4 regions of the Pseudomonas sp. KB-10 genome follow, and region 3 is predicted to be linked to each of the others. Evidence: riboswitches for the same ligand, from Rfam matches in the RefSeq annotation. Region 3 holds a riboswitch; each other region holds the start of a gene.
The links. Region 3 has a riboswitch for cobalamin ahead of cobG (precorrin-3B synthase). Riboswitches for the same ligand answer to the same signal wherever they lie in the genome.
Positions count from the first base shown of each region.

Region 1: linked by a shared signal. The riboswitch ahead of DXK50_RS19320 (energy-coupling factor ABC transporter permease) and the one ahead of cobG (precorrin-3B synthase) in region 3 are both predicted to bind cobalamin.
Region 2: linked by a shared signal. The riboswitch ahead of cobO (cob(I)yrinic acid a,c-diamide adenosyltransferase) and the one ahead of cobG (precorrin-3B synthase) in region 3 are both predicted to bind cobalamin.
Region 4: linked by a shared signal. The riboswitch ahead of DXK50_RS19690 (TonB-dependent receptor domain-containing protein) and the one ahead of cobG (precorrin-3B synthase) in region 3 are both predicted to bind cobalamin.

Region 1 is NZ_QYYB01000007.1:212,029-219,260, forward strand. Features, by position in the region: gene DXK50_RS19310 (hypothetical protein) at 1-631, opposite strand, end outside; gene amn (AMP nucleosidase) at 740-2,212, opposite strand; gene DXK50_RS19320 (energy-coupling factor ABC transporter permease) at 2,309-2,992, opposite strand; cobalamin riboswitch at 3,045-3,248, opposite strand; gene DXK50_RS19325 (acyl-CoA dehydrogenase family protein) at 3,372-5,021, opposite strand; gene DXK50_RS19330 (TetR/AcrR family transcriptional regulator) at 5,018-5,659, opposite strand; gene DXK50_RS19335 (hybrid sensor histidine kinase/response regulator) at 5,903-7,232, opposite strand, start outside.
Region 2 is NZ_QYYB01000003.1:421,239-428,470, reverse strand. Features, by position in the region: gene DXK50_RS10575 (cobyric acid synthase) at 1-1,148, opposite strand, end outside; gene cobD (threonine-phosphate decarboxylase CobD) at 1,148-2,158, opposite strand; gene cbiB (adenosylcobinamide-phosphate synthase CbiB) at 2,151-3,059, opposite strand; gene bluB (5,6-dimethylbenzimidazole synthase) at 3,063-3,716, opposite strand; gene DXK50_RS10555 (cobyrinate a,c-diamide synthase) at 3,713-5,005, opposite strand; gene cobO (cob(I)yrinic acid a,c-diamide adenosyltransferase) at 5,005-5,616, opposite strand; cobalamin riboswitch at 5,801-6,156, opposite strand; gene DXK50_RS10545 (hypothetical protein) at 6,195-6,515, opposite strand; gene DXK50_RS10540 (C40 family peptidase) at 6,522-7,046, opposite strand; gene DXK50_RS10535 (C40 family peptidase) at 7,131-7,232, opposite strand, start outside.
Region 3 is NZ_QYYB01000001.1:924,574-931,805, forward strand. Features, by position in the region: gene cobJ (precorrin-3B C(17)-methyltransferase) at 1-1,090, opposite strand, end outside; gene DXK50_RS04295 (precorrin-2 C(20)-methyltransferase) at 1,318-2,058, opposite strand; gene DXK50_RS04300 (precorrin-8X methylmutase) at 2,058-2,684, opposite strand; gene cobG (precorrin-3B synthase) at 2,677-3,990, opposite strand; cobalamin riboswitch at 4,084-4,275, opposite strand; gene cbiE (precorrin-6y C5,15-methyltransferase (decarboxylating) subunit CbiE) at 4,332-5,534, shown strand; gene DXK50_RS04315 (cobalt-precorrin-6A reductase) at 5,531-6,256, shown strand; gene DXK50_RS04320 ((2Fe-2S) ferredoxin domain-containing protein) at 6,486-7,184, shown strand.
Region 4 is NZ_QYYB01000007.1:290,619-297,850, forward strand. Features, by position in the region: gene DXK50_RS19680 (alpha/beta fold hydrolase) at 1-299, shown strand, start outside; gene dxs (1-deoxy-D-xylulose-5-phosphate synthase) at 382-2,277, shown strand; cobalamin riboswitch at 2,492-2,700, shown strand; gene DXK50_RS19690 (TonB-dependent receptor domain-containing protein) at 2,788-4,674, shown strand; gene DXK50_RS19695 (cobalamin-binding protein) at 4,723-5,517, opposite strand; gene DXK50_RS19700 (MFS transporter) at 5,519-5,932, opposite strand; gene ribA (GTP cyclohydrolase II) at 5,929-6,549, opposite strand; gene DXK50_RS19710 (TIGR02281 family clan AA aspartic protease) at 6,660-7,232, opposite strand, start outside.

The sequences.
Region 1 (7,232 bases), on a different contig from region 3:
CGGCCTGAAAGAGCTGCTCGATACGCGCATCCAGCACCTGATTCAGCACCTTCTCGTTGAGCCCGCTGTAACGGGCGGTTTTCTCCACTGCCATCTCGCCTATCGCCTTGCCCAGCAGACTGGCACGCAGCCGGTCGAGCAGGTCGAAGGCGATGCGTTCAGTGGTCGAGGCTTCGGCGCGCTCGCCAGCTTCTTGCAGCCGCTCACGATGGACGTAGTCCAGCGCCAGCTGCTTGAGCAGCGTCTGCACACTGACATCACGCACGGCCAATAGTCCCTGCTCCTGCGCCTCGACATAGGCCTGGAAGTCGCTCCAGATATCGTCGGCCAGTGCCTGCACCAGAGGCGCATAGCTATCGAGATGGCGATTGATCTGCTGCTGGCTGCCGTACAACAGCCCACCCTGGACGCCGAGAAAACCTCCGGCCAGGGGCAGCAGCAGAAAGTAGAGTTTGAGCAGCCAGTGGTGCCAGCGCTTGTTACGTGCCAGCCAGCCCAACCGGTGCAGCTTGAACGCCAGCAACAGGCCAGCAACCGCGCCAAGCAGAAGCGCCAGACCGGTGTAGAGAAAAAGATTGAAGAAACTGAAGGGTTCCCACAGTGCCGTGAGCAGCAGACGTGCCTGCTCCATGCCTATCGCCTCGTTCGTCCATGACGGGCGCGAGTGTAAACCAGAACACTGCAGCCTAACGCCAGGGCGTGACCGGACTGTGCGTCAGGCCACACCCACCTCAGACGCTCAACGGAACGGTGGCTCGTCGAAGCTGCGCAACTTGCGCGAATGCAGCGAGTTAAGCTGACTGCGCATCAGCTCCAACGCCGCGATGCCGATATGCAGGTGCTGAGTCACCGCACGTTCGTAGAAGGCGCCCGCCGCGCCTGGCAGCTTGATCTCACTGTGCAGGGGTTTGTCCGACACGCACAGCAGCGTGCCGTAGGGCACCCGTAGGCGATAGCCTTGCGCGGCGATGGTGCCGCTTTCCATGTCCACCGCCACCGCACGCGACAGATTGATCAGCGGCCGCTCCTGAGCCCAGCGCAGCTCCCAGTTGCGATCGTCGTAGGTCAGCACGGTGCCGGTACGCAGGCGCTTTTTCAGCTCGTCACCCTCTTCACCGGTGACCAGCTTGGCGGCTTCCTGCAGCGCCTGCTGCACCTCGGCCAGCGCCGGCAGCGGGATGTGCGGCGGCAGCACGCGGTCAAGAATTCCGTCGCGGCGCATATAGGCGTGGGCCAGCACGTAATCGCCGATGGTCTGCGACTGCCGCAGGCCGCCGCAGTGACCGATCATCAGCCAGCAATGCGGGCGCAGCACGGCGAGGTGATCGGTAATGTTCTTGGCATTGGACGGACCGACGCCGATATTGACCAGGGTGATGCCATGGCCGTCATCCGCCTGCAGATGGTAGGCCGGCATCTGGTAGCGGTGCCAGACCACGTTCTCGATGATCGCCTGCATCTCGCCCTCGGCCATGCCGCGCTCGACCACCACGTTGCCCGGCAGCACCATACGGGTGAAGCGCGAGTCACCCACCAGCATATCCAGGCCATGGCGGATGAACTGGTCGACGTAGCGGTGGTAGTTGGTCAGCAGAATCCACGGCTGCACGTGGCTCCAATCGCTGCCGGTGTAGTGCTGTATGCGCTTGAGAGAAAAATCGGTACGCGCTGCGTCGAACAGAGCCAGCGGCAACGGGTCGATATTCTCCCAGTCATACAGGCCATCGGCGGTGCCGTCGGTGGCGGCAGACAGATCGGTGCTGGGGAACACTCGCGCCAGCTCGGCAGCGGTCACGCCACTGCCGGCCAGCTCGTCACCGCCCTCGACCACGTAGGGGTAGGGAATATTCTGCTGGCTGCGGCCGACTTCCACACGCAGGGTGAAGTCGTTCATCAGAGGACGCAGCTGCTCCAGCAGGTATTTGCGAAAGGCAGCCGGCTGGGTCACGGTGATCGCGTAGGTACCCGGAACCTGCACCTTGGCGTAGGCACGTACGGTGGTCGGCACCTCGCCCTGGCACAGGTAGGTCAGGCGCAATTCGGGATAGCGGAACAGGCAGTGCTCGCTGGCGTCCGGGCGGATGCGCTCCTTGAGGTAGCGCTTGAGTGCGTGACTCAGGGCGCCAGTGGCTTCCTGGTGCAACGCGGCGAGGCGGTCGACCGCCTCTTCGGGAGTGTGGGCAATGATGAAATCATCTGAGCAGGCTTTCACGGCGCATCTTCCTGACTGAACGTACGCGCCTATCTTGCCTGCATCCTTGTGGCAAAACATAGCGTGGCGACCGGCAATTCGGTCGCCACGCTGTCATCAGACGGCAGCCTGATGCAGGCGCGCGTTGAACAGCGGCCCCTGGCTGAAACGCGACAGCGCCTTGGCTGCGGCCAGCACGCCAAGATCGATCAGCGGCTCGATCAGGATCACGCTCATGTAGGCCAGGCCGAAGCTGCCCACGGCGGCCAGGTTGTCACTGGTGAAGCCGTGACCGTAAAAGGCCCAGAACGCGACCCAGGCAACGATGCCGCCCTGATAGGCAGTCGACAGCGCCAGCGCCTGCTTGTAAGAGAGATCGACGTAGGCGGTACCCGGAGCGACGATACGCTTGGCCAACAGACTGATGCCCCACAGCGGAATCAACAGGGTGGTGACGTTCATGCCGTACTGCGGCAAATCGAACTGGGCGAACAGCAGGCCCTGCAGCAGCAGACCTGCGGCCAGACCGATGGCGGTGGCGCCGGCGCCGAACAGCAGCAGCAGGGTCGAGCCAAGAATCAGGTGTACTTCGGAAACACCCACGGGGTGATGCGGCAATACCTCGAAGAAGCAGAATACCAGCGCGGTGGTCAGCAGGCTGCGCAGCGCCAGCGCGGTGACGCCGCCGTTGTCGCGGATGGCATCGCGCGCCAGTTTGGCGGTCAGGCCGAAGGCAGCGACCGCCGTTGCGTAACTGAGGAAAATCTTGGCGCCTTCGACGACGCCCGGTTCGATATGCATGCAAGTTCCTTGGCCGCGCCCACCGCGCGACGATTCGGATGAAGGATGGGCGAAACGCCCGTTGCCGATGGCAGGTCTCCTGGCTCACGGCTTGGCACTTCGCCCGCCTTCCCGACCGAAGTCAGTGGCATGAGGGGCTTCGTTCGCCGCTTACAGTTGCGGGGGCAGCCAGGGCATTGGCAAGATTCACCGCACCCTGTTCCCTTTTCATCCGCGTCACGACTGTGAACGCAGAACCATCGGCCGCCAGATTACCCGCCCGTCTGGCTAAAAAACAGCGGCCAGACTGATCGTCTCAGTCCTCTTCGCACGCACAGTTGTTCCCAAAAGAAAATCGGCTGAAAAAAACCAACTCCCCTGGTAAAAGATCGCTGCCACATCAAAGCAGATGCGGCGTGCTACGCGCCAGCAGCGCTTCGACGTCGATGCCGCGCGGCAGCGTGCCGTAGACGCGGCCGCGGCCCTCCAGGCGGCTGGCGATAAAGGCGTCGCTGACCAAGCTGTTGCCAGCTTCCAGCAACAGCTTGGCCTGCAGTGCCACAGCCATGTCCTCGGTGAGCTGACGGGCGCGGTATTGAACGTCAGCGGTGTCGCTGAAATCAGCCTTGAGCCTTTGGATATGCGCCTTGAGACGGGCATCGCCATGGCCATCGCCCAGTTCGGTGAACAATGCGTCGAGCACGCCGGGCTCCTTGGACAGGGCGCGCAGCACGTCCAGGCACTGTACGTTGCCTGAACCTTCCCAGATCGAGTTGACCGGCGCCTCACGATACAGACGCGGCATGATGGTTTCCTCGACGTAGCCGGCGCCGCCCATGCATTCACTGGCCTCGTAGATCATTTCCGGGGCGCGCTTGCAGATCCAGTACTTGCCCACGGCGGTGACCAGGCGGGCGAACTTGTCTTCCTGCTCGTCATGCAGATGATCGAGCGCGCGGCCCATGCGCATGCACAGCGCCAGCGCGGCTTCGCTCTCCAGCGCCAGGTCGGCCAGGACGTTCTGCATCAACGGCTGGTCGGCGAGGATCTTGCCGCCCACCTGGCGATGCGCGCAGTGGTGCGCGGCCTGGGTCAACGCCTGGCGCATCAGGCTGCTGGAACCGACCATGCAGTCGAAGCGGGTCATGGCCACCATCTCGATGATGGTGGGCACGCCGCGCCCTTCCTCGCCGAGCATCCAGGCGAAGGCGCCGCGGTATTCCACCTCGCTGGAGGCGTTGGCCCAGTTGCCCAGCTTGTTCTTCAGGCGCTGGATGTAGAACGCGTTGCGCGTGCCGTCCGGGCGGTGACGCGGCAGCAGGAAGCAGCTCAACCCCTTGTCGGTGTAGGCAAGGGTGAGGAAGGCGTCGCACATCGGGGCCGAGCAGAACCACTTGTGGCCGACCAGCTCGTAGCCCTGCCCCGGCCCGCCGAGACCGATGGCATAGGCGCGAGTAGTGTTGGCGCGCACGTCGGTGCCGCCCTGCTTCTCGGTCATGGCCATGCCGATGGTGACGCCGGCCTTCTGCTCCATCGGCAGATTGCGCGGGTCGTACTCGGTGGCAAGTATCTTCGGCAGCCACTGCTCGGCGATATTGGGCTGCAGGCGAATGGCGGGCACTGCGGCGAAGGTCATGGTCAGCGGGCAACCGCTGGCGGACTCGGCCTGGCTGTGCAGATAGGAAAGCCCGGCGCGGGCAACATGGGCACCGGCGCGCGGGTCGGTCCAGGGCAGCGACGGCAGGCCCTGCTCGATGGCTGTGCGCATCAGCTCGTGATAGGCCGGGTGGAATTCCACCAGGTCGATGCGGTTGCCGTAGCGGTCATGGCTCTTGAACACCGGCTTGTTCTCGTTGGCGAGAAAGCCCGCCTGCATCAGCGCGCCACCGGCCAATGCACCGTAGGTACTCAAACGCTCGTCGGCCCAGCCGCCATCGTAGCGGCGCACCCACTCCTGCAGTGGCAGATCGAGACGGTAGAGGTTGGCGCCGTCGAGGCTGGGCACCTGGTTGAACACCTCATGGGTTTCGGCGTGCAGACTGGGTTTCATCGGTTTGACTCCTTGGCGCCCACGGCGCGCAGGCAGAAGGTGACGAGGCTGGCGCTGACCTGCGCCAGTTGCAGAGTGGGTCTACCCGCTTCGCGAGCGGCGCGGGCAGGCGGCGACAGCGGTCCGACCAGAGCCTCGGCAATGGCGCCGACCAGGCAGGCCGCCACCAGGCCGATCTGCTCGACACGAAACTCACCAGCGCCGACGCCCTCCTCCAGCAGATCGCTGAACAGCTCGGCGTAGGCTTCACGATAGAGCAGGCGTTGCTCGTCGACCTCTGGATCGACAGGCTCGGCGATCAAGGCGAAGGCCAGACGGCGGCTATGCCAGGCGCGGGCAGCGAATTGTTCCAGACCAAGGCGCAGACGTGCGCTGGCAGTTCCCGGCCCACGCAAGGCAGCAGCCAGGGCATCCACTTCACGCTGACTGGCCGCGGCGAAGACTTCGGCAGCCAGTTCACCCTTGCTGCGAAAGTGCCGGTACAGGCTACCGGTGGCGATGCCAACGTCGTCGGCCAGCGCCTGCATGGTCAGGGCGGCGAAACCACCGGCACAGACCCTTTCCAGCGCGCAGCCGAGAATGCGCTGGCGCTGGGCCTGGTCGCGGTCGATTCGCGCTTCGGTGATGCGGTAAGCCATGGTCTGAATCCTGATTCACTCTGCAGCAGTGAATCAGGATTCAGATCATGGCTAAAGGGACGATCCGGCCAAATCTGCGGCCGAACAGACATCGGTAGACAGGTTGCGCCGAAGCCATCGATAGCGCGGCAGGACTTGTTGCGGCCAGGTACAAGTACCTGGCCGCAACGACTGCAGACATGGGCCGGTAACAGACCGGCCTGGCCTCCATGGCGGCTTGCACCGCCCTACCCAGGCGCAGCGCTAGGAGACGGCGGGCGGCCGGCACAACACCCAGTCGTGCAGCAATACGCGCAGCTCTTCGAACTTGACCGGCTTGGCCAGGTAATCGCTCATGCCGGCAGCCAGACAGCGCTCGCGGTCGCCGCTGTGGCTGTGCGCTGTGATCGCCAGCACCGGCAATTCAGCGCAACCGGGTAGCGCGCGAATTGCACGACAGGTGGCGAATCCGTCCATAACCGGCATCTGGCAGTCCAGAAGCACGGCGTCGACGCTTTCGCCGCGCAGCAGCTCCAGCGCCTCGGCGCCGTTGTCGGCCGTGCGCACGCGGTAGCCCAGCTTTAGCAGCATGCCGCGCGTTACCAACTGGTTGATTGCGTTGTCCTCGACGATCAGCACCCTGCACTGCTGCGCCTGACGTTGCGCGATGCCACTCGGCAAGCGCTGAGGGCGCACGACCGGTATCGCCTGCTGCTCCGGAAGCGTCAGCGGCACGTTGAGGCGGAAGCGGCTGCCGACCTCGGGCTGCGACTCATGGCTCAGACTGCCGCCAAGCAAATCGACCAGTTGCCGGCAGATCGCCAGGCCGATACCCAAGCCGCCGTACTTGCGAGTCATGGAACCGTCGAGCTGGTGGAAACGCTGATACAGGTCACTCTCGCCATGGGCGAAACCGATACCGGTATCACTGACGATCACGCTCAACGGCAGATTATTGCCCTGGCTGCCGACGCGACCGACCTGCAGCGTCACGCTGCCCTCGCTGGTGAACTTGATGGCATTGTCCAGCAGGTAGCCCAGGGCCTGGGCCAGCTTGGCGGCGTCGCCCTCCAGGGTGTCGGGCAAGCTGTCGTCCAGTTCCAGCGCGAAGGTCAGCCCCTTGTCCTCGGCGCGCGGCGCGTACTGCGCACGCAGCCCGTCGAACAGGCCGCGCAGACTGAATGCCTCTCGCCGTGGATAGAGCTTGCCGGCCTGCAGCTCGGTAAGCGCGAGGATATCGTTGACCATGCGCATCATGTCGCGTGCCGAGGCGGCGGCGGTCTTCTGGTACTGCTCCAGCTCGACGTCCATCTTCACCGTCTGCATCAGCTCCAGCGAGCCGATCACACCGTTCATTGGCGTACGCAGTTCATGGGTGACGGTGGCGAGGAACTCGTCCTTGAAGCGGTTGCTGTCGGCCAGTTCCTGGTTCAGCTCCTCGAGCTTGTGCCCCGCTTCCTGAAGGATGCGCGCACGCTCCTCCTTCATCGCGTTGATGCGATCGGCCAGTGCAAGCGACAGCAGGCTGACCTCCAGCGCCGAACCGATCTGGCTGGCATACATGGTAAGAAAGACGTTGGGCAGATAGCCCAGC
Region 2 (7,232 bases), on a different contig from region 3:
TGCGCCTGCTCCAGGCACAGCTGGCCACGCACGTTGCGCAACTGTTTCTCCGGCTCCAGCAGCGTCTCGAAATCCAGCAGGCCGAGGCCCTCGCTGCTGCCGGCAGCGCCTTCCAGGCCATGCGGGTCGTGAATCTGCCGACCGAGCATCTGCAGGCCGCCGCAGATGCCCAGCAGTTTGCCGCCATAGCGCAGATGGCGGGCGATGGCCGTGTCCCAGCCCTGCTCGCGCAGCCGGGCGAGGTCGGCGCGCACGCTCTTGGAGCCGGGCAGGATGATCAGGTCGGCCGGCGGGATGGCCTGGCCCGGCCCGACGAAGGTCAGCTGCACCTGCGGATGCAGGCGCAGCGGGTCGAAATCGGTATGGTTGCTGATGCGCGGCAGCACCGGCACCACCACGCGCAGCGCCTGCGCGCTCTTGGCCTGCTGACGGGTATCGACGGCGTCCTCGGCTTCCAGGTGAAAATCCGTCAGGTACGGCAGCACGCCGAGCACCGGCTTGCCGGTACGCTGCTCCAGCCAATCCAGCCCCGGTTCGAGCAGGGCGATATCGCCGCGAAAACGATTGATCACGAAGCCCCTGATCCGCGCCTGTTCGCTGGGGCTGAGCAACTCTAGGGTGCCGACCAGATGGGCGAACACGCCGCCCTTGTCGATGTCGGCGATCAGAATCACCGGACAGTCTACCGCCTCGGCGAAGCCCATATTGGCGATGTCACCGGCGCGCAGGTTGATCTCGGCCGGCGAACCGGCGCCTTCGACCAGCACCAGCTGGTGGCGCTCGACCAGCCGCGCATGGGACTCCAGCACTGCCGCCATGGCCACCGGCTTGTAGCCGTGGTAGGTCAGCGCCTGCATGTTGCCGATGGCGCGGCCGTGGATGATCACCTGGGCGCCCATGTCGCTGTTGGGCTTGAGCAGCACCGGGTTCATGTCGGTGTGCGGCGCCAGGCCGGCGGCCTGCGCCTGCACCGCCTGGGCCCGACCGATCTCGCCACCATCGGCGGTCACCGCCGAGTTGAGCGCCATGTTCTGCGGTTTGAATGGCGCCACGGACACGCCCTGGCGCCGCGCCCAGCGGCACAGTGCCGTCACCAGGGTGCTCTTGCCGGCATCGGAAGTGGTGCCCTGCACCATCAGGGTTGGCATCAGGAGGTTTCCTCGAGGCTGGCGAGGATCGGCGCACAGTCCAGCAAGCCCTGCTCCAGGCGCAGCCAGCCGGCCTCGTCTGCCGGCAGGCCGAAGCGCAGGCTGTCCAGCTCGGCGAACAGCCTGATCAGAATGCCGCGTCGCGCCAGCAGCTCCATGCAGGGCACCGCGCGGCGCGTGCAGCAGAACTGGAACAGCGCCGAACCGCCGGTAGGCGGCAGGCCGCAGTCGCGCAGCAGCGCCGCCAGACGCTCACCATCGGCCAGCAAACGCTCGCGCTGGCGGCGCTGGCCGGCGCTGTCAGCAAGCAGCTGGCGGGCGATGCTGCGCGCCGGACCGCTGACCGCCCAGGGCCCGAGCAGCGCCTCCAACTCATCCAGCAAGGCCTGCGCCGCCAGCACGAAGCCCAGACGCAGGCCGGCCAGACCGAAGAACTTGCCGAACGAACGCAGCACGATCAGCCCCGGCATGTCGCTGTAGGCCGCCAGGCTGTGCTGCGGCGTGCAGTCGATGAAGGCTTCGTCGACCACCAGCCAGCCGTCGCGCTCGGCCAGCTCGTCGTGCCAGTCGAGCAGGCGCGCCGGCTCGATCAGGCGCCCGGTCGGGTTGTTGGGATTGACCACCAGCAGCACGTCGAGCTGCGGCAGCGCGCGATGCACCGAGCCTTCGCTGAGCTTGGTGATGCGATGGCCCTCGCGGCGCCAGGCCGCGGCATGCTCGGCGTAGGTCGGCGCGAGGATGCCCACGCTGCTGTGCGTGCGCAGGCGTGGCAGAGCCTGGATCGCCGCCTGCGAACCGGCCACCGGCAACAGGCTGGCGGCGCCGTAATAATCGCGCGCCGCCGCCTCCAGGCCATCGTTGACCTCGGGCAAGCGCGCCCACGCCTGAGCCGGAACCGGCGGCAGATCCCAGCCATAGGGGGCGATACCGGTGGACAGGTCCAGCCAGTCCTCCAGGGGGATGCCATAGCGCTGCGCCGCCGCGCGCAGTCGACCTCCGTGTTCAAGCACCCAGCACCTCCCAGATCATCAGGCACAGTAACCACAGGCCAACGCCGGCAGCGACCCGGTTCATCGCCCGTTCGATATCCCGCGCGCGCGGCGCCGGGCCCTCGCCCAGCTGCGGGCGTTCATGCAGCTCGCCGTGGTATTCGGCGGCGCCGCCCAGACTCACTCCCAGGCTGCCGGCACCAGCGGCCATCACCGGGCCAGCATTGGGACTGTCCCACAACGGTGCCTGCCGGCGCCAGCAGCGCAGCGCCAGAAGGGTATTCCCGAGCAGCGCATAGGTCAGCGCCACCAGGCGCGCCGGGATGTAATTGAGTAGGTCATCGATCTTCGCCGCCGCCCAGCCGAAGCGCTCGAAGCGCTCGTTGCGATAGCCCCACATGGCGTCCAGGGTGTTGCTCAGGCGGTACAGCACCACGCCGGGCGCACCGGCGACGATGAACCAGAACAAGGCAGCGAATACCGCATCGGAACCGTTCTCCAGCACCGACTCGGTACCGGCGCGGGCCACGCCGGTGGCGTCCAGCTCGGCGGTGTTGCGGCTGACCATCCAGCCGACCCGCTCGCGTGCCAGTTGCAGATCACCCAGACGCAGCGCGCGGGCCACCGGCTGCGCGTGCTCGTAAAGACTGCGCAGGCCAATGGCGAAATACAGGGCGAAGATCTCCACCGCCCAGCCCAACCCGCTGATCTGCACCAGCAGCCAGGTGAGCAGAGTCAGCGGCAGTACTGCCAGGCACCAGGCGGTGACACCATGGCTGCGCCAGCCACCACCGGCCGGGTTGAAACGCTGCTCCAGGCAATCGGCCAGGCGCCCGAAGGCCACCAGCGGATGCGCGCGGCGTGGCTCGCCCAGCACGGCGTCCAGCGCCACACCGGCGCAGGTGATCAGCGCCAGGCTCATCGTTCAGTCACCCTGCACTCCCCATCGATTCTCGAACAGCAGCTCGCTCAGCGGTCGAGGCGAGGCCCAGCCCTCTTGCACCAGCATGGGTTTTTCATAGAAGGCATCCACCGGCCCCAGACACAGCAGCGCCACCGGCTTGCTGCCGGCCGGCATGGCCAGCAGCTCGGCCAGCGCTGCGGGATCGAACAGCGACACCCAGCCCAGCCCCAGACCTTCGGCGCGCGCGGCCAGCCACAGATTCTGAATCGCGCAGGCCACCGAGGCCATATCCATTTCCGGCAGCGTGCGTCGCCCGAAGACATGTGCCTCGCGTCCGTCCATCAGCGCCACCGCCAGCAGCTCGGCACAATCGCGGATGCCCTCGACCTTCAGCCGCATGAATTCGTCGCTGCGCTCGCCCAGGGCCTCCGCGGTGCGTACCCGCTCGGCCTCCACCAGCGCATGAGCCGCCTCGCGCAGTTGCGCATCGCGGATGCGCACAAAGCGCCAGGGCTGCATCAGGCCAACGCTGGGCGCGTGGTGAGCGGCTTCGAGCAGGCGCGCCAGCACCTCCGCCGATACCTCTCCACCGCTGAAATGACGCATGTCGCGGCGCTCGGCGATGGCGCGGTACACCGCTGAGCGCTCCTCGGGGCTGAAGGCGTGCTCGCTCATGGACGCAGCAGCGCGGCGGCTGCCTCCGGGTTGGACGGCAGGTAGAAGTGGATATAGCTGGCGGTCAGTCGCCCCAGGCGATACACCGCCTCGGCCACCGGCTTGCCGTTCGGACAGCGCCCGCGTACCAGCGGCTCGAGCGGGCTGTCCAGGCGCGAGTGATGGTAGCTATGGCCACGCAGCTCGCCCTCCGGCAGCGTCACTTCCTGCAGGGCCAGCGCGGTCAGGCGCGGCTGCAATGCGGCGCTGCCGGCCAGCAGGCCGAGCATACGGCCGCTGGCGCCCTGCTTGTCACGCAGCTCGTGGAGCAGATAGAGCATGCCGCCACATTCGGCGAGCAGCGGCTTGCCGGCCTTATGATGGGCACGGATGGCTGCGGCCATGGCCTGGTTGCCCGCCAGCTCGGCCAGGTACAGCTCGGGGTAGCCGCCAGGCAGATAGAGGCTGTCTACCTCGGGCAGCGCGCTATCGGCCAGCGGCGAGAAATAGCGCAGCTCGGCCCCCAGCCCCTGCAGCAGGTCGAGATTGGCCTGATAGAGGAAGGCGAACGCCGCATCGCGCGCCACGCCAATGCGCACATCCTTCAACAAGGGCGCGAGTTCATTGATATGCGGCGCGGCGAAGCTCACCGCCGGCGGCAGGTCGACATCGGCACTGGCCGCCAGCGCATCGGCGGCGGCGTCCAGGCGCGCATCCAGATCCGCCAGCTCGGCGGCCTGCACCAGGCCCAGATGGCGACTGGGCAGCTCCACCGCGGCGCTGCGCGGCAAGGCGCCGAACCAGCGAATGCTCGGCGGCAGGGCATCGCGCAGGATTTCGCCGTGGCGCGTGCTGGCAACCCGATTGCCGAGCACACCGGCAAAGGGCAGATCGGGCTGGAAGGTGGCCAGGCCATGGGCCAGGGCGCCGAAGGTCTGCGCCATGGCCGCGCCGTCGATCACGCCCAGCACCGGCACGCCGAAATGACGCGCCAGGTCCGCCGCCGAGGGCTTGCCGTCGAACAGGCCCATCACCCCTTCGATGAGGATCAGATCCGCCTCGCCCGCGGCCTGCCACAGCAGGCGACGGCTCTCCGCCTCACCGACCATGGCCAGGTCGAGCTGGTACACCGGCGCGCCGCTGGCACGGGCATGGATCATCGGGTCGAGAAAATCAGGCCCGCACTTGAACACCCGCACGCGTCGTCCCTGGCGCGTATGCAAACGCGCCAGCGCAGCGGTGACGGTGGTCTTGCCCTGGCCGGAAGCCGGGGCGGCGATCAGCAACGCCGGGCAGTGACGTGTCGTCATCAGAATTCGATGCCCTTCTGCGCCTTCACGCCAGACTTGAACGCATGCTTGACCAGGCTCATCTCGGTGACCGTATCGGCCGCCTCGATCATCCCCGGCAAGGCCCCGCGGCCGGTCACCACCACGTGCTGCAGCAGCGGCCGGGCCTCGATATCGGCCAGCACCGCATCCAGTTCGAGGTAACCGTGCTTGAGAGCGATATTCAGCTCATCCAGCACCACCAGGCCGACGGACTCGTCGCTCAGCAAGCGTCGCGCCACGGCCCAGGCTTCCTGCGCCTTGGCAATGTCGCGCTGGCGATCCTGGGTCTCCCAGGTGAAGCCCTCGCCCATCACGTGATAGCTGACTTCCTCGGGAAAACGGCGGAAGAAGGTTTCCTCACCGGTGCTGGCCGCGCCCTTGATGAACTGCACCACCCCGACCCTGATGCCATGACCAAGGGCGCGCGCGACCATGCCGAAGGCGCTGCTGCTCTTGCCCTTGCCGTTGCCGCTGTGCACCAGCAGCAGGCCGTATTCATCCTGGGCCTGGGCGATCTTCTCGTCGATCAGGGCTTTCTTGCGCTGCATGCGCGCCTTGTGGCGGGCGTCGCGTTCGGCGGATTCGCTCATGCTGTGCTCCTGCAAGTCAGGTGCCCGCGTTGCCTGCTTCAGGAACAGTGCGAACGACAATGAAGAATCGCGATGATCCGCGCGACCTCATACAGGCGCCAATGGCTGGTCAGGCGAGCGGAAGGCGGGCAACACCGAGGCCCCGGTAGAACCGGAGCACTGGCCGGACAACGCCCTCCGCGATGCCGTGGAACTGCGACAGGCCGGTCTCCGGGCTCGTGAGCGAACCTGAAAGGTTCGACGCTGCGCCTTCCCGTGCGAATACACAGTGGCCTTGCAGACTGCGTGAAAACTACTGCGCTCGGCCATGCGGCGTTAAAAACAGTCTCAAAATGCTCATTTACAGCTCGTAAACTCCGCTTTCTCGCCTGTTTTTGCCTTACCTGACCTTCGCTCGCTACGTTTTCACACGGTCTGCTTATGCAGCGTTTGACTCACCTACCGTTGCGGGGGCAGCGCCGGCATTGGAACCGGCTTCCCTGTTTCACCCCGGCGCCGTCGATGGAAACGGCGCGGGGCACCTGAAGCAAGGCGCGCAGGGTAGAGGCTGGCAGCCCTGCCCGTCAACGCCGATACCGCTAATGCCGGGGCGTGAAACCCGGCGGCTTGCTGGCCAGCCACTCGACGAAGGTACGCAGGCGCTCATCCGCCAACAGCGCGTCCCGGCTGTTGTAGCTCAGCGCCAGCTCCTTTTCACTGAACAGCCGATGAATCTGGTTATGGCAGGCCCGGCATACCCAGAGCGTGGCGGTAATACGTTCGTGACGGGCAAAGCGCTTTTGCACATAAGCCTTGTCGTGCAGCGCCTTGGGAATCAGATGGTGACGGGTGAGTGCTACAGGCCGCGCGCAAAGCTCGCAGACCTCGGGCTGAGGCGGCAGACGGATAGGCTCGGCCATGGCGCCTCAGGGGTTGCGGGCAAGCTCGGGCGTGATCACCCGCTTGGCATCGAGATAGACGCGCTGCCAGTAAACATTGTCGAGGCTGTCTAGGCGCACGGTACCGCCACTGGATGGCGCATGTACGAAACGCCCTTCGCCGACATAGATACCTGCATGGCTCACGGCGCGCCCGCCATTGGTGGCGAAAAACACCAAGTCACCACTCTGCAAGGCATCGCGGCGCACGCCTGGGGTGCGCATCGCGCTCAACTCACGTGTCGAGCGAGGCAGACTGATACCGGCAGCATCGCGGTAGACGTAGCCGATCAAACCGCTGCAGTCGAAACCACCTTCCGGCGTGTTGCCACCAGAACGATAAGGGGTACCGACAAGCCCCAGAGCGCGGAACAATACGTCTTCGGCGCCGCCCTGATAGGAGGACGAAGAGACCGGTGGCTGGTAGACGGGCTGGGGAGCTGGAGCGCGACCGCTACAGGCGCTCAGCAGCAGGGCGAAAGAAATGAGGACGACGCGGGGCGTGAGGCGCATAAGCGAGGCAATCCAAAGCCTGAATGCGCCCTACTCTGCCGATTGCAGACAAACGGCGCAACCCTGGGGTTACGCCGTGACACATCAATTGTGGCGTTTGGCTGCCACCTGCTCCTCCACCGGAGCCAGCGCAAGAACACGCTTGGCCTGCAGGTAACTGCGGTTCCAGTAGCTGTCGTCAAGGCT
Region 3 (7,232 bases):
GCTCGAAGGCATGGGCGGCGCGCTGCAGTTCTTCGCGGTTGTCGCTGGGGTGCACGCATTGATCGGCGCGCAGCGGGCCGGCCATCTTCACGTAGGTGTCGTAGCCGAGCAGATCTTCGGCTTCGTCCAGGGCGCGGCGCACGGCCGAGGTCATATGCTCGGCTGCGCCGGGTCCGAGGCCCACCACGCTGAGACGGCCACGGCGCTGGCCCAGGCTCTCGATATCCAGCGGCTGTTCGCCCAGCAGCAGGCGCAGGCCGTTGCCTTGGTGGCATTCGGCAGGCAGTTGGGAGCCGCTGTGGATAAAACGCAGTGGCAGCCTGAGTTCCTGTGCTGCCGCGTGCAGGTCGGCGTTGGCCATCCAGGCTTTGTCCGCGAGCAGAACGGCCAGCGCTTGCGGCGCCAGCTTGGCATCGCTCAGCGCCTGCTGCAGTCGGGTGGCCAGGTCGGCGCTGGGGCGTTCGATCAGCGCAGCGGCAACGCGCGGGTGGATCAACAGTTCGTCCGGTTGCGCCGGGCGCGCCTGTGCGGTGATGTGGATAACCCGACTGGCGGCGTCATCCACCGGCAACTGCGCGGCCTCCAGCCAGGGCGCCTGGCCTTCGATGCGCACGCTTTCGCCGCCGAGCAGGTCGCTGACGAAGCGCTTGCCCTGCTGCAGGTCGGCCAGCGCATAGCCGGTCGGCGGCTCCAGCAGGCAGGTGCCGAAGCGCAGCTCGCCGCTGGTGGTGATGGCCGGCGTCACGCCCAGGTGCGCGGCGATCTCGCGGGCCAGGCGGTTGACTCCGGCCAGGCCACCGAGCAGCGGCACCACGGCGCTGCCGTCCTCGGCCAGGGCCAGCACCGGCGGCTCGGCGCCCTTTTCCGCCAGCAACGCGGCCAGGCTGCGGATGACGATGCCGGCGGCGCACAGCACCACCAGCGGCTGGCCTTCGCGATACAGCGCGCGCAGCTGCTCGCCGAACTCGTCGTAATGGCGCTCGGCGCCATCGACACGGCCGCGCAGACCATGGATCACGGCCTGTGGATAAAGCCCCTTGAGGCGTTGTGCAGTGACCAGCGCGCTGGCGCCGAGGATGACGATATTCATGCGGTAAATCCTGTAGCCCGGATGCAAGCCGGGGAATGGGGCGCGATCCGTGGGAGACGCTTCAGCGGCGACTGTCGCCTCCCACGACGCCCCTGCAAGGATTGCGTAGGGCGCGTGGTGACGGGTTTTCATTCACCCTCTGAACTGTAGGAGCGGCTTCAGCCGCGAAGCGCTTTCGCGGCTGAAGCGGAATGCCGCCCAGCCGCTCCTACAGGGGAAGAGAGTGTTCACCCCCGCCATTTCTGGCCGGGCACCAGAATCATGGAAAAGTACGGCGAATCCATCGGCTCCACCTCGTCCAGCGGCACGATCTTCTGGCTGGCCATGGTGGCGCGCTCGACGTAATGGGCGCGGCCATCCAGGCCCAGCTTACGCAGCACGCGGCGCACCTTGTCGAAGTTGCGCCCGAGCTTCATCACCACGGCGGCCTCGGCGTCGCGCAGGCGCTGTTCCAGTTCGTCTTCCGGCAGCACGCCGGAGAGCACGCTCAAGCTCTGGTTGCGGTACACCAGCGGCGTGCCGAGCACCGAGGCGCAGCCGAGCATCGAGCACACGCCGGGCACCACCTCCACCTCGTAGCGCTCGGCCAGGCGGTCGTGCAGGTACATGTAGGAGCCGTAGAAGAACGGGTCGCCCTCGCAGATCACCGCCACGTCCTGGCCGGCGTCCAGCAGCCGGGCGATCTGCTCGGCGCAGGTGTCGTAGAAGTCGGCGATCACATCCTCGTAGGACAGCGGCGGGGCGAGCTTCTCGGTGGTCACCGGATAGACCAGCGGCAGGCGCTGCTGGGCGGCGTCCAGGTGCTCCTCGATAATGCCGAAGGCGTTACCGCCGTGGCCGGCGTTGTGCTTGGCCTTGGCCACGAAGTAGGCCACCACCGGTGCCGACTGCAGCAGACGCAGGGCCTTGAGGGTAAGCAGCTCGGGGTCGCCGGGGCCGACGCCGAGACCGAGCAGACGACCGGCCATCACTCCACCTCCGAAGCCAGGGCGTTGACCGCGGCCACCGCCATGGCGCTGCCGCCACGGCGGCCACGCACGATCACGTACGGCACGCCGCGGCTGTCTGCGGCCAGGGCATCCTTGGATTCAGCCGCGCCGATAAAACCCACCGGCATGCCGATGATCAGCGCCGGCTTGGGGGCGCCGGCGTCGAGCATTTCCAGCAGGTAGAACAGCGCGGTGGGGGCATTGCCGATCACCACCATGCTGCCTTCGAGATGTTCGCGCCAGTGCTCCAGGGCCACCGCTGAGCGGGTGTTGCCCAGTTCGCGCGCCAGCTCCGGCACGCCGGCGTCGTGCAGGGTGCAGATCACTGGGTTGTTCGCCGGCAGGCGCGGGCGGGTGATGCCCTCGGCGACCATGCGCGCATCGCAGAGAATCGGCGCGCCGGCCAGCAGCGCGGCGCGGCCGGCGGCGCCGGCACCGGCGGAGAAGCGCAGATCCTCCACCACATCGACCATGCCGCAGGCGTGAATCACCCGCACGGCGAGCTTTTCCAGGTCGGCGGGAATGCCGTCGAGATTGGCCTCGGCGCGGATGGTGGCGAAGGAGCGGCGGTAGATTTCCTGGCCGTCGCGGATGTAATCAAGCATCGGGTGTTCCTGCGGGGTGTTGGCGGGCGAACCAGGCGCCGGCCTCGTCGATGGTCATGGCCGGCGCCAGCAGACGGCCTAAACCGGGCGTCTCGGGCGTGCGTTGGTAGAGCTGGTAGTGGTCGGGCGTGCTGGCCAGCAGGGTGTAGGGCTGCACCCGCGCGCTGGCGCAGCTGCGCGGGCAGGCGCTGAGATGTACCTGTGGTCGGGCGCCGCTTTCGCGCAGCAGCTCGGCCAGATGCAGGGCGTGGTGCTTGCTGTCGGCCAAACCGCGGGCGCAGGCGGCCGAACCGGTGCAGGCGACCAGGCCGAGCAGCGGCTCGTCGGCCTGGGTCAGCAGGCCCAGCTGGTCCAGCTCAGCCAGCAGCTCGCTGGCGCGGATTTCGGCGACGTTGCCCAGTAGCAGACCCTGCCAGGGTGTCAGGCGCAGTTCGCCGTCGCCATGGCGCTCGCTCAGCTCGGCCAGCGTGGTCAGTTGTTCGGCGTGCAAGCGGCCCAGTTGGGCGCCAGCGGCTACCATGCACAGGCCGCTTTGCGCCTGTGGATAAATGCCAGCTGGGGCGCGTCCGACGCTATCAGTCGGCTGCCAGGTGGCCGGTGCCGGCTGCAGAGGGAGATCCAGTCGGGTCTGCAGGCGTTGCAGCAGGTCGGCTGCCGAATTGTGCGTCAGCAGTTGGCGCATGCGCGTCTGCGCTGAGGTGGTGAGCTCGAGGAACAGCAGCAGGAGCTGGCGCACCAGCTCGACTGCTTGAGTCGCCTCGACTCTCGCCAGTGGTGCGTCGCCGGGGCAGCCGGCCAGGCCCAGAACGAGATGGCGTTCGTCCTCGGCGGCCAGCCACAGGTCGTGGGGGTGTTCACGCATGGCCAGGGCTTCACCGCCGTCCAGTTGCAGGGCGAACTTGGGCGACAGGGCATGCAGCGCCGGGGTGTCCTGCAGCAGGTCGAGCAACTGGCTGGCCAGCGGGCGCACATCCATCCGCATATGCGGATCGAGGCCGGCGGCAGGGCTGAGCAGCAGGTTGCGCACATCGTCGGCGGCGGCCACGCGTGGGCCAAGGCCAGCGCCGAGCAGCGCGTCGACCAGCGTGCTTTCCTGGCCGGGCAGGACGCCGCGAATCTGCAGGTTGCTGCGGTTGGTCAGCTCCAGCACGCCGCTTGCGCAGTGCCTGGCCGCCTCGGCAATCACGCGCGCCTGGGCGCTGCGCAGCACCCCGCCGGGCAGCTTGATGCGGCAGATGCCGCCATCCAGCGCGGGGACGATGCGCTGCAGGCCGGGGCAGGCGGAAGGACGAATGGAGGCGTTCAAACGGTCACCTGTGACTAACGACGCGGCGACCGAACCAGCGAAATCCCATAGGGGACTCCATGGCATCGGTACACCCCGCCCGATGTTGGCACTCGCGACCAGCGTTCGTCGGCAGGTCTCCTGGCTGACAGGTCATGATCCGCTGCGCCTTCCCGGTTACCCAGTGGCCGATTGCATTGGACTCGCTGTTTACAGTTGCGGGGGCAGCTCGGTCGCGATCAGAGATCGCTCCGGATTCCCTCTTAGGCCCGTTTTATAGGGGGCACCGACGAAGGCTGTATTATGCCCGCTTTGCCCGGCGTCGCGACACGCGCCCTGTCGGCTACTTGCGAGGAAGGTGGATGAAACCCTGGTTGACCCTGGTCGGCATCGGCGAAGACGGCTACCCCGGCCTGGGCAAGGCCGCGCGCCGCGCGCTGCTGGCGGCTGCGCGCATCGTCGGCGCGCCGCGCCAGCTGGCGCTGCTGCCGCGGTGCATCGGTGGTGAGCGGGAAACCTGGCCCAGCCCCTTCGATCTCGAGCCGCTGCTGGCGCGGCGTGGCGAGGCCGTGTGCGTGCTGGCCAGCGGCGATCCGATGTTCTACGGCGTCGGCGCCAGCCTGGCGCGCCGGGTGCCGGCCGACGAGTTGCAGGTACTGCCGGCGCCATCCTCGGTGTCGCTGGCGGCGGCGCGTCTGGGCTGGCCGCTGCAGGGGGTTGAGGTGGTCTCCTTGGTCGGCCGGCCGCTGGCCACGCTCAACGCCCGGCTGTTTCCCGGCGTGCGCCTGTTGGTGCTGAGTGCCGATGGCGACACGCCCGCACAGGTTGCCGCAACGCTGCGCGCCCGTGGTTTCGGTACCAGCCGCCTGACCCTGCTGGAACACCTTGGCGGGCCGGAGGAGCGCCGAGTCGATGGTCTGGCCGAAAGCTGGAGCCTGCCGCGCGGCGCCGACCTCAACCTGCTGGCGGTGGAATGCCTGGCCGACGCCGGTGCGCAACTGCTGCCGCCGACCTGCGGCCTGCCGGACGACGCCTACCGCCACGACGGCCAGTTGACCAAGCGTGACGTGCGTGCGGTGACCCTGGCGCGCCTGGCGCCGCTGCCCGGCGAGCTGCTGTGGGATGTCGGCGCCGGCTGTGGCTCCATCGGCATCGAATGGATGCGCGCGCACCCGGCCTGCCGTGCCATCGCCGTCGAGGCCAATGAGGGCCGTCAGGATCATATCCGCCACAATCGCGATGCCCTCGGCGTACCCGGGCTGCAACTGGTCGCCGGGCATGCGCCCGAGGCGCTGGACGGCTTGCCGGCGCCGGATGCCATTTTTATCGGCGGCGGCGTCACCGTACCCGGTGTGCTGGATGATTGCTGGGCCGCGCTCAAGCCCGGTGGCCGCCTGCTGGCCAATGCCGTGACCATTCAGAGCGAGGCGGCGCTGGTGGCCTTCCGCGAACGGCAGGGTGGCGAGCTGCTGCGGCTCACTGTGGCCCAGGCGCAGCCGCTGGGCGGCTTCGACACCTGGCGCGCGGCGCTGCCTATCACCCTGCTGGCGGTGCGCAAACCGTGAGCGCGCGACTCCTGCTGCTCGGCGGCACCACCGAGGCGCTGCGCCTGGCCCGTCGCCTCGGACCGGAAACCGTCTACAGCCTGGCCGGCCTCGGCCGGGTGCCGGACGACCTGGCCTGCCGCGTGCGCGTCGGTGGCTTTGGCGGTGCCGAGGGCCTGGCGGCCTTTATCGCCGAAGAAGGCATCGAGGTGCTGCTGGATCTGACCCACCCCTATGCCGCGCAGATCAGCCATAACGCCGCCCGCGCCGCCGAGATCGCCGGCGTGCCCTGCTGGGCCCTGCGCCGCCCCGGCTGGCAGCCGGGCGCGGGCGACGACTGGCGCGAGGTGGATGGCTGGGATGAACTGACCCGCGCGTTGGCGCCGTTCCAGCGGCCGTTTTTCACCTCCGGCCGTGAGCCGCTGGCACATTTGCACGAGATACCCGAGCACCAGCACTGGACGGTGCGCTGCCTGCAGAGCGAACCGGCGCCGCCGCGCGCCGAGATCCTCGGCGCGCGCGGACCGTTCTCGCTGGACGAGGAGCGTGCACTGTTCGCCCGTATCCGCTGCGACGTGTTGATCAGCAAGAACAGCGGCAGCGCCTCCACCGAACCCAAGCTGCAGGTCGCCCGTGAGCTGGGCCTGCCGGTGCTGCTACTGCGCCGTCCCGAGTTGCCGGCTGTGACGCGCGAGTTCACCGAACCGGACGCCCTGTGGGAGGCGCTGCAGGCTTTCCTGTAGGAGCCCCGCCCCGGGGCGAAGCCTTGCTTTTTCCATTCGTCTGTATTCGCCGCGGGGCGCGGCTCCTACAAAGCGGCATCGTGGTGGACGCGAAAAGCGCCGTCCACCCTACGCCTATGTTGCGTTAATTCCGTAGGGTGCGCCGCGCGCACCGGGCTTTCTATCACCCGCTGGATTGCCTCCGGACCACGACGCGCTGCTAGACTGCCGGCCCGTTCTGGAGACCGTCATGAGCCAAGCCCCCTACGCCCGCGTTCTGTTCATCGGCCCCGGCCTTGGTCGTGGAGCTTCTGCCGAGCGTTTGCAGCAGCGCGTCGAAGCGCTGCTGGGCGAGGTGCATCTGCATGACAGCGAGCAGGACGGCTTCTGGCAAGCCATCGACCAGGCGCCGCGGCCGCTGCTGGTGGTGGATCTGGAGCCGCGCGCCGATGCCGCGCACCGCGACTGGTTGCGCGAACGCATCGCCGAGCGCGGCGATGGGGCAGGGGTGTTCGTGGTCTGCACGGCGCTGGAGGAAGCCTGGCTCGACGGCCTGGGCGTGCTGCTGGCGCATCGCGAAGCGCACCTGCCCTGCAGCGACGTGCCGCCCGTGCCGGCGCATCACGCCTGGTCGCAGATCCCGCCGCATGCGCAGCGCCTGCTGCTGTGCAACGGCCCGCGCTGCACGCGCAAGGGCGCGCTGGGCCTGTGGAAAACCCTGCGTCAGCGGCTCAAGGCCGCTGGCAGGCTGGAGTGCGAAGGCGGCGTGCACATCACCCGCAGCCAGTGCCAGTTCCCCTGTGACCTGGGCCCGACCGCGAGCCTTTATCCACACGGCGAGTGGTACGGCATCAGGGACGAGGCGGCGGTGATTCGCCTGGTCGATGAGCGCCTGGTAGCGGGCAGGGCGCTGCCGGAACTGCGCATCGACGAGCCGGGCAGCAATTAGCAACTCGGATTACGCCTGCGGCCAATTCAAGCTATGAGCAATCGCCGC
Region 4 (7,232 bases), on a different contig from region 3:
TGCGCACCTTCGAGCGCCACGGTTTTCGCGGCGCGCTGAACTGGTACCGCAACTTCGAGCGCAACTGGCAGCGTACCGAGCACCTGGCCGGACTGCAGATCACGCAGCCGACGCTGTTCCTGCTCGGGGAAAACGACCCGGTGGGCCGCTTCGAAGCGCCGACGCTGAAACGCATGGGCGACAAGGTGCCGCAGCTGGAGCGCCACGATCTGCCTGGCGCCGGCCACTGGCTGCAGGGCGAATGCGCCGAACGGGTCAGCGCCCTGCTGCTGGATTTCCTTGCACGAAATTACCGGTAGCGCCGATGTGGTCAGCAGATTGGGCTGTTTTCCTGGCATCAGGTAAACTGCCGCATCTTTTACGCCTATAACGATTCGCCTGATGCCGACCACTTTCCACGAGATCCCCCGCGAGCGCCCGTTGACGCCGCTGCTCGACAGCGCCAACACGCCCGACGAACTGCGCCGCCTGGCCGAAGCGGACCTGGAAACCCTCGCCGATGAACTGCGCCAGTACCTGCTCTACAGCGTCGGCCAGAGCGGCGGGCACTTCGGTGCCGGCCTCGGCGTCATCGAGCTGACCATCGCCCTGCACTACGTCTTCGACACTCCCGATGACCGCCTGGTGTGGGACGTCGGTCACCAGGCCTACCCGCACAAGATTCTCACCGGTCGCCGCGAGCGCATGGCTACGCTGCGCCAGAAGGACGGCCTCGCCGCCTTCCCGCGCCGCTCCGAGAGCGAGTACGACACCTTCGGTGTCGGCCACTCCAGCACCAGCATCAGCGCGGCGCTGGGCATGGCCATCGCCGCCCGCCTGAAAGGCGAGAAGCGCAAGAGCGTGGCGGTGATCGGCGACGGCGCGCTGACTGCCGGCATGGCCTTCGAGGCGCTCAACCACGCCACCGACGTCGGCGCCAACATGCTGGTGATCCTCAACGACAACGACATGTCGATCTCCAAGAACGTCGGCGGCCTGTCCAACTACCTGGCCAAGATCATCTCCAGCCGCACCTACGCCAGCATGCGCGAGGGCAGCAAGAAGATCCTCTCGCACCTGCCCGGCGCCTGGGAGATCGCGCGCAAGGTCGAGGAACATGCCAAGGGCATGCTGGTGCCCGGCACCCTGTTCGAGGAGCTGGGCTGGAACTACGTCGGCCCCATCGACGGCCACGACCTGCCCACCCTGCTGGCGACCCTGCGCAATATGCGCGACCTGGACGGCCCGCAATTCCTCCACGTGGTGACCAAGAAGGGCAAGGGCTTCGCCCCGGCCGAGCTTGATCCCATCGGCTACCACGCCATCACCAAGCTGGAGCCGGTAACGCCTGTCGCCGCCCCCAAGAAGCCCAGCGGCCCGAAATACTCCAACGTGTTCGGCCAGTGGCTGTGCGACATGGCCGCAGCCGACAACCGCCTGGTCGGCATCACTCCGGCGATGAAGGAAGGCTCGGACCTGGTGGCCTTCGCCGAGCGCTTCCCCGAGCGCTACTTCGACGTGGCGATCGCCGAGCAGCACGCCGTGACCCTGGCGGCCGGCATGGCCTGCGAAGGCGCCAAACCGGTGGTGGCGATCTATTCCACCTTCCTCCAGCGCGCCTATGACCAGTTGATCCATGATGTCGCCGTGCAGCACCTCGACGTGCTGTTCGCCATCGACCGCGCCGGCCTGGTCGGCGAAGACGGCCCGACCCACGCCGGCAGCTTCGACCTGTCCTACCTGCGTTGCATCCCCGGCATGCTGGTGATGACCCCGAGCAACGAGAACGAGCTGCGCCGCATGCTCACCACCGGTCACCTGTTCGACGGCCCGGCCGCCGTACGCTACCCGCGCGGCAGCGGCCCCAACGCCCCGCTCGATGCTGGCCTGGAGCCGCTGGAAATTGGCAAAGCGGTGGTGCGCCGTCAGGGCAAGGGCGTCGCCCTGCTGGCCTTCGGCGTGCAACTGGCCGAAGCCCTGCGCGTCGGCGAAACGCTGGACGCCACGGTAGTCGACATGCGCTTCGTCAAACCCCTGGACGAAGTCCTGCTGCGCGAACTGGCGAGCAGCCATGCGCTGCTGGTGACCATCGAGGAAAACAGCATCATGGGCGGCGCCGGCAGTGCGGTCAGCGAATTCTTCGCCGCCGAGAATTGCCAGGTGCCGATGCTGCACCTCGGCCTGCCCGACTACTACGTCGAGCACGCCAAGCCCAGCCAGATGCTCGCCGAATGCGGCCTCGACGAAGCCGGTATCGAACGCGCGGTACGCCAACGCCTGAGCCTGCTGCAGACTTGAGCATGAAGCCCGCTCATCGCCGGATGAGCGGGGCTTGCTTGTCATTCATACCCACCCGAACTAAGGTGCGCGCACTTCATGTTCCGCCAGGGTGTGCTGCGCAAGCGGCGTCAGCAGGCCGTTGAAAACCTAGGCGAGGCAAGAACGGCCGAAAAAGCGAAGTTTACGAGTCGTAAATGAGCATTTTTGACTGGGCTCGCACACGACGCCGTTCTTAACGCAGTATTGCCAACGCAGGTAGTTTTCAACGGTCTGCTGAACGGGAAGTCGGTGCGCTCTTCATGAGCAATCCCGACGCTGCCCCCGCAACGGTAATCGACAGCGAGCGCTGAGCTTGCGCCACGTCCTGTAGCCACTGGGCCATACCTGGGAAGGCGGACGCGGGTCGAGAGCCCGGAGACCGGCCCAGGCGGTGTGACTGGTGTTGCGGAGGGCGACACGGTCAAGCGCCGCCCTGCCCGCGCTTGCGCCTGCCCTCCTCAACCGTCTGCCGACCGTTGAGGAAATAGAATGAAACTGCCCCTTCTGGCTCTGGCCATAGCCGTCACGCCAGGCCTATCGCAGGCTGCCGAACCTTATCTGGCCGAGCCGCTGGTCGTTACCTCTGGACGCCTGTCCGAACCACAAGCACAGGCTACCGCCGCCAGCACGGTGTTCGAGCGAGCGGACATCGAGCGCCTGCAGGCCAGCAGCGTGCCCGACCTGCTCAGCCGCGTGCCCGGTGTGTCCATCGTGCAGAGCGGCGGTCGCGGTAGCCTCACCAGCCTGCTCCTACGTGGCGCCAACGCCAACCAGACGCTGGTATTGGTCGATGGCGTACGTCTGAATGCGGCCGCCAGCGGCCTGGCCCGCCTGGAATTTCTCAGCCCTGAGCAGATCGAGCGTATCGAGGTTGTGCGCGGCGCCCGTTCGGCGCTTTACGGCTCCGACGCCATTGGCGGGGTGATCCAGATCTTCACCCGGCGCGGCGAGGAAGGCCTGCAGCCACGCCTGCGCCTGGCCGCCGGCAGTCAGCAGACGTTCGAACGCAGCCTGGGTCTATCCGGCGGCGACCAGCGCACCCGCGTCGACCTCGGCGCCAGCCTGGTCGAGCGCGCCGGTTTCGACCGCTCCCAGGATGGGCGTGGCTACGACAATGACCACGACGGCCTGCGCCGCAAGGCTTTCAACTTGAGTCTGGAGCATCGCTTCACTGACCGCCTCAAGGGTGGCCTGAACCTGCTTGAGCAACGCGGCGAGAGTGAATACGACGATCTGTTCAGCTTCGATCCGGGCAATCCCAGCGAACACTTCAGCGTCTCCAGTGTCGCCGGTCATCTCGAGGCACAGCTCGCTGAGCGCTGGAGCAGCCGCTTGGAGCTCGGCCACGGTGAGGACAAGAGTGAAAACCGCGACCCGTTGAATGCCGACAACAACTATGTCTACAACACCTACCGCGACAGCGCCGGCTGGCTCAACAGCCTGCGAATCGGCGACGCTCACCAGGTACTGCTCGGCCTCGACTGGTACGAGGAGCGCTTGGGCAGCGACAGCGATTTCAGCCACAGCGAACGCTGGAACCGGGCCGCCTTCGCCCAGCACCGTTATCGTGGCAACGGTTTCGCCACCGAACTGGGCCTGCGCCACGACGACAACCAGCAGTTCGGCAGCGAGAACACCTGGAACGCGGCGCTGAGCCTGGACCTGGCCGAGCGTCTGGAGCTGGTACTGAGCTACGGCGAGGGCTTCCATGCACCGACCTTCAACGACCTTTACTTCCCGACCAGTTCGTTCTACGGCGGCAACCCGGATCTCGCCCCGGAGCGCTCGAAGACCTACGAGGCACAACTGCGCGGCGATCACCTGGATACCCGTTGGAGCCTGTCGGCCTACCGTACCGAGGTCGAGGACCTGATCACCGTGGTCAGCGACCCGGTGACCTTCTTCAGCACTCCAATGAACGTCAACAAGGCGCGTCTGCAGGGCCTGGAACTGAATATCGAACGCGAACTGCTGGGCTGGCAGGCGACCCTCGGCGCCAATCTGCTCGACCCGCGTGATCGCAACAGCGGCCACACCCTGCCGCGCCGCGCCAAGCGCAGTCTGAGCCTGGACCTGGATCGTCAGTTCGGCGCGTTCGCCGCCGGCATGACCTGGCAGGCGTTCTCCGGCCGCTACGACGATGCCGCCAACAATCGCAAGATCGCCGGCTACGGCCTGCTGGGTGCGCGCGCAAGCTGGCGGATGGACGAGGAGCTGCTTTGGCAGGTCAAGATCGACAACCTGCTGGACAAGAACTATTCCCAGGCCCTGTACAGCCGCCCTGATGATCCGTTCTTCAGCAGCGTGAGTTATTACGGCTACCGCGAGGAAGGCCGCAGCGCCCTGCTCTCGCTGACCTGGACGCCGCAACTCTGATGCCACTGCACGCACGCAACCTGCTTGGGGTGCGCAGCGCCCCATGAACTAGCGTGCGGCCCTCATCAGCTCGCACAGCTGCTCGATGGCGCCCAGCATCTGCCGGCTGGGTCGTTCCAGGCCCTTGTCCGGCACCGCCCACACCTGCCCCCGGCGCACCGCATGTAACTGGGGCCAGGCCTGCCAGCCGGACAATTCGGCGTTGCTGCCGCCAAGAATCACATCGGGGTCACGCGCCAGCACCGCCTCCACGCTGACCTGAGGCGCCGGCTGCGGCAGGTCATCGAACAGGTTGCGCGCTCCGCACACCTGTAGGGCATCACCCATCAGTTGCCGGCCACCGATGGTGTAGAGCGGCTGGTGCCAGATTTGATAGAACACCGACAGGGGCCGATCGCGCCGGTAGCGCTGACGCAATGCAACCAGCTCGGCGTGAAACTCGGACGCCAGCTGCTCGCCCCGCTCCCGCCGTCCAATTCGCTTGCCAATGCGTACGAACACATCACCGAGTTGGTCGAGGCGTTGCGGCTCGACGAGCAAAAGATCGATGCCTAGCCCGCGCAACTGCGCCTGCTGCGCGGGCGGCACGCTGCCTGGCGCGATCAGGATCAGATCCGGCGCCAGCTGCAGCAGACGTTCGAATTCCAGCTGGCCATAACGGCCGACAGTGGGAAGGTGCGCCAACGCTGCGGGACGCTCGTCACCTTCGAGCGCGCCAACCAACAAGTCGGCTGCGTCCAGGTCGAGCATGATCTCGCTGAGTGATGGGGCAAGGCTGATCACCCGTTCGGCTGCCGCCAGCGGTAGCGCCAGCAGGCAGAGAGCGAGCAGCCATGTGCGCATTTCAGCCGAGCTGGCGGGGAATGCGATAGAGGCCGTGCAGCACGATGCTGGAGAGCCCGAGCAGCACCAGCGGAATCGCCTCCAGGCCAGCCAGGACTGCCAGCGCAGCGATCCAGGCCGGCAGCGCAGCGCCAAGCAGCGCACGCAGGCGTACGCGATCCAGCTCCAGCCAGGCGGCGGGCTCGGCTTCGCTGTCGAGGGCCTTTTCGGTGGCGATCAGAGCGCGCTTGTAGGCAGAAAACAGCGGCAGGCTGACGAACATGGACGCCAGCCCGGCGATGAACAGCGGCATGGTCAGCACTGTGGTGCTACCGCCACCGAACAGCAGGTTGAACACCAGCAGCGGGGCCAATGCCACGCCCAGTTGGCGCCACCAGGCCAGCGCCAGACGGCGCTTCACCTGGCCTCGGGTCACAGGCTTTCCTCGGCCTCACCCTGATGCTGGTTGCCCAGCATGTGGCCGAGCTTGCCGGCCTTGGTGGCGAGGTAGCGCTTGTTGTACGGGTTGTGCGCGATCTGCAGCGGCACGCGATGATCCACGGCGATGCCCATGTCGCCCAGCGCTTTGACCTTGCGCGGGTTGTTGGTCATCAGCTTGAGGCTCTGGACGCCGAGATGTTCGAGCATCGGCAGGCAGATGGCGTAGTCGCGCATATCGGCGCCGAAGCCCAGACGCTCGTTGGCTTCCACGGTGTCGGCACCGCCGTCCTGCAATTCATAGGCGCGGATCTTGTTCAGCAGGCCGATGCCACGACCCTCCTGACGCAAATACAGCAGCACGCCGCGGCCCTCATTGGCAATGGCCTGCAACGCCGCCTGCAGCTGCGCGCCGCAGTCACAACGCAGGCTGAACAGCGCGTCGCCGGTCAGACATTCGGAATGCAGGCGGCCAAGCACCGGAGCACCATCGGCAACATTGCCGAAGGTCAGGGCGACGTGTTCCTTGCCGGTGGCCTCGTCGAGAAAACCGTGCATGGTGAACACGCCAAAGGGCGTGGGCAGTTGGGAGGCGGCGACGAACACGACGGACACCGGATACTCCTAGCAGTGAGTACGAAACAGGCGCGCATTGTATCAGCAGGCCCAGCCGCCTGGTCAGACAGAATTGCCGATCATCAGTATCGAAACGGTCAATGGCAGCCTCAAAGCTTGGACTCGAGCACCAGCATGCCCTGCTCCTCGCGCCAGCCAACCCGACTGAGGAAACTCATGCCCAGAAGCGCCTCGTGCGGCGCACCGCCCTCCAGCACCACGGCCTCGACGCCCAGCACTTCCAGATCGCCGATCTTGACCCGGTCGAGCATCACGCGCCAACCGCGGGTCACGCCGCTGGCGGTGTTGACCTGCAGGGGCCGGCCGCTGACCCGATAATCGATGCCCAGACGCTTGGCGTGGGCGTCGTTCAGCGCCACCGAAGTCGCACCGGTGTCGACCAGGAACTGCACCGTCTGACCATTGACCGAGCCGGCCACCCAATAGTGGCCGCCGATGCCCTTGGCAATGCTCAGGCGTTTTTTCACCGGCTCGGCGAAACCGGCACTGTATTCGCGGCTCATGGGATAGGCACGCTCGACGCCATCGACGCGTAGCACCGCGCCCTGTTTGTCGACACTGACCACCTGCACGCCACCCGGACCGGTATCACCAACGCGGACCAGCTTGCGCTGACCGTCGACATTGACCACGGCCGCTCCCGGGAACAAGCCAACTACCTG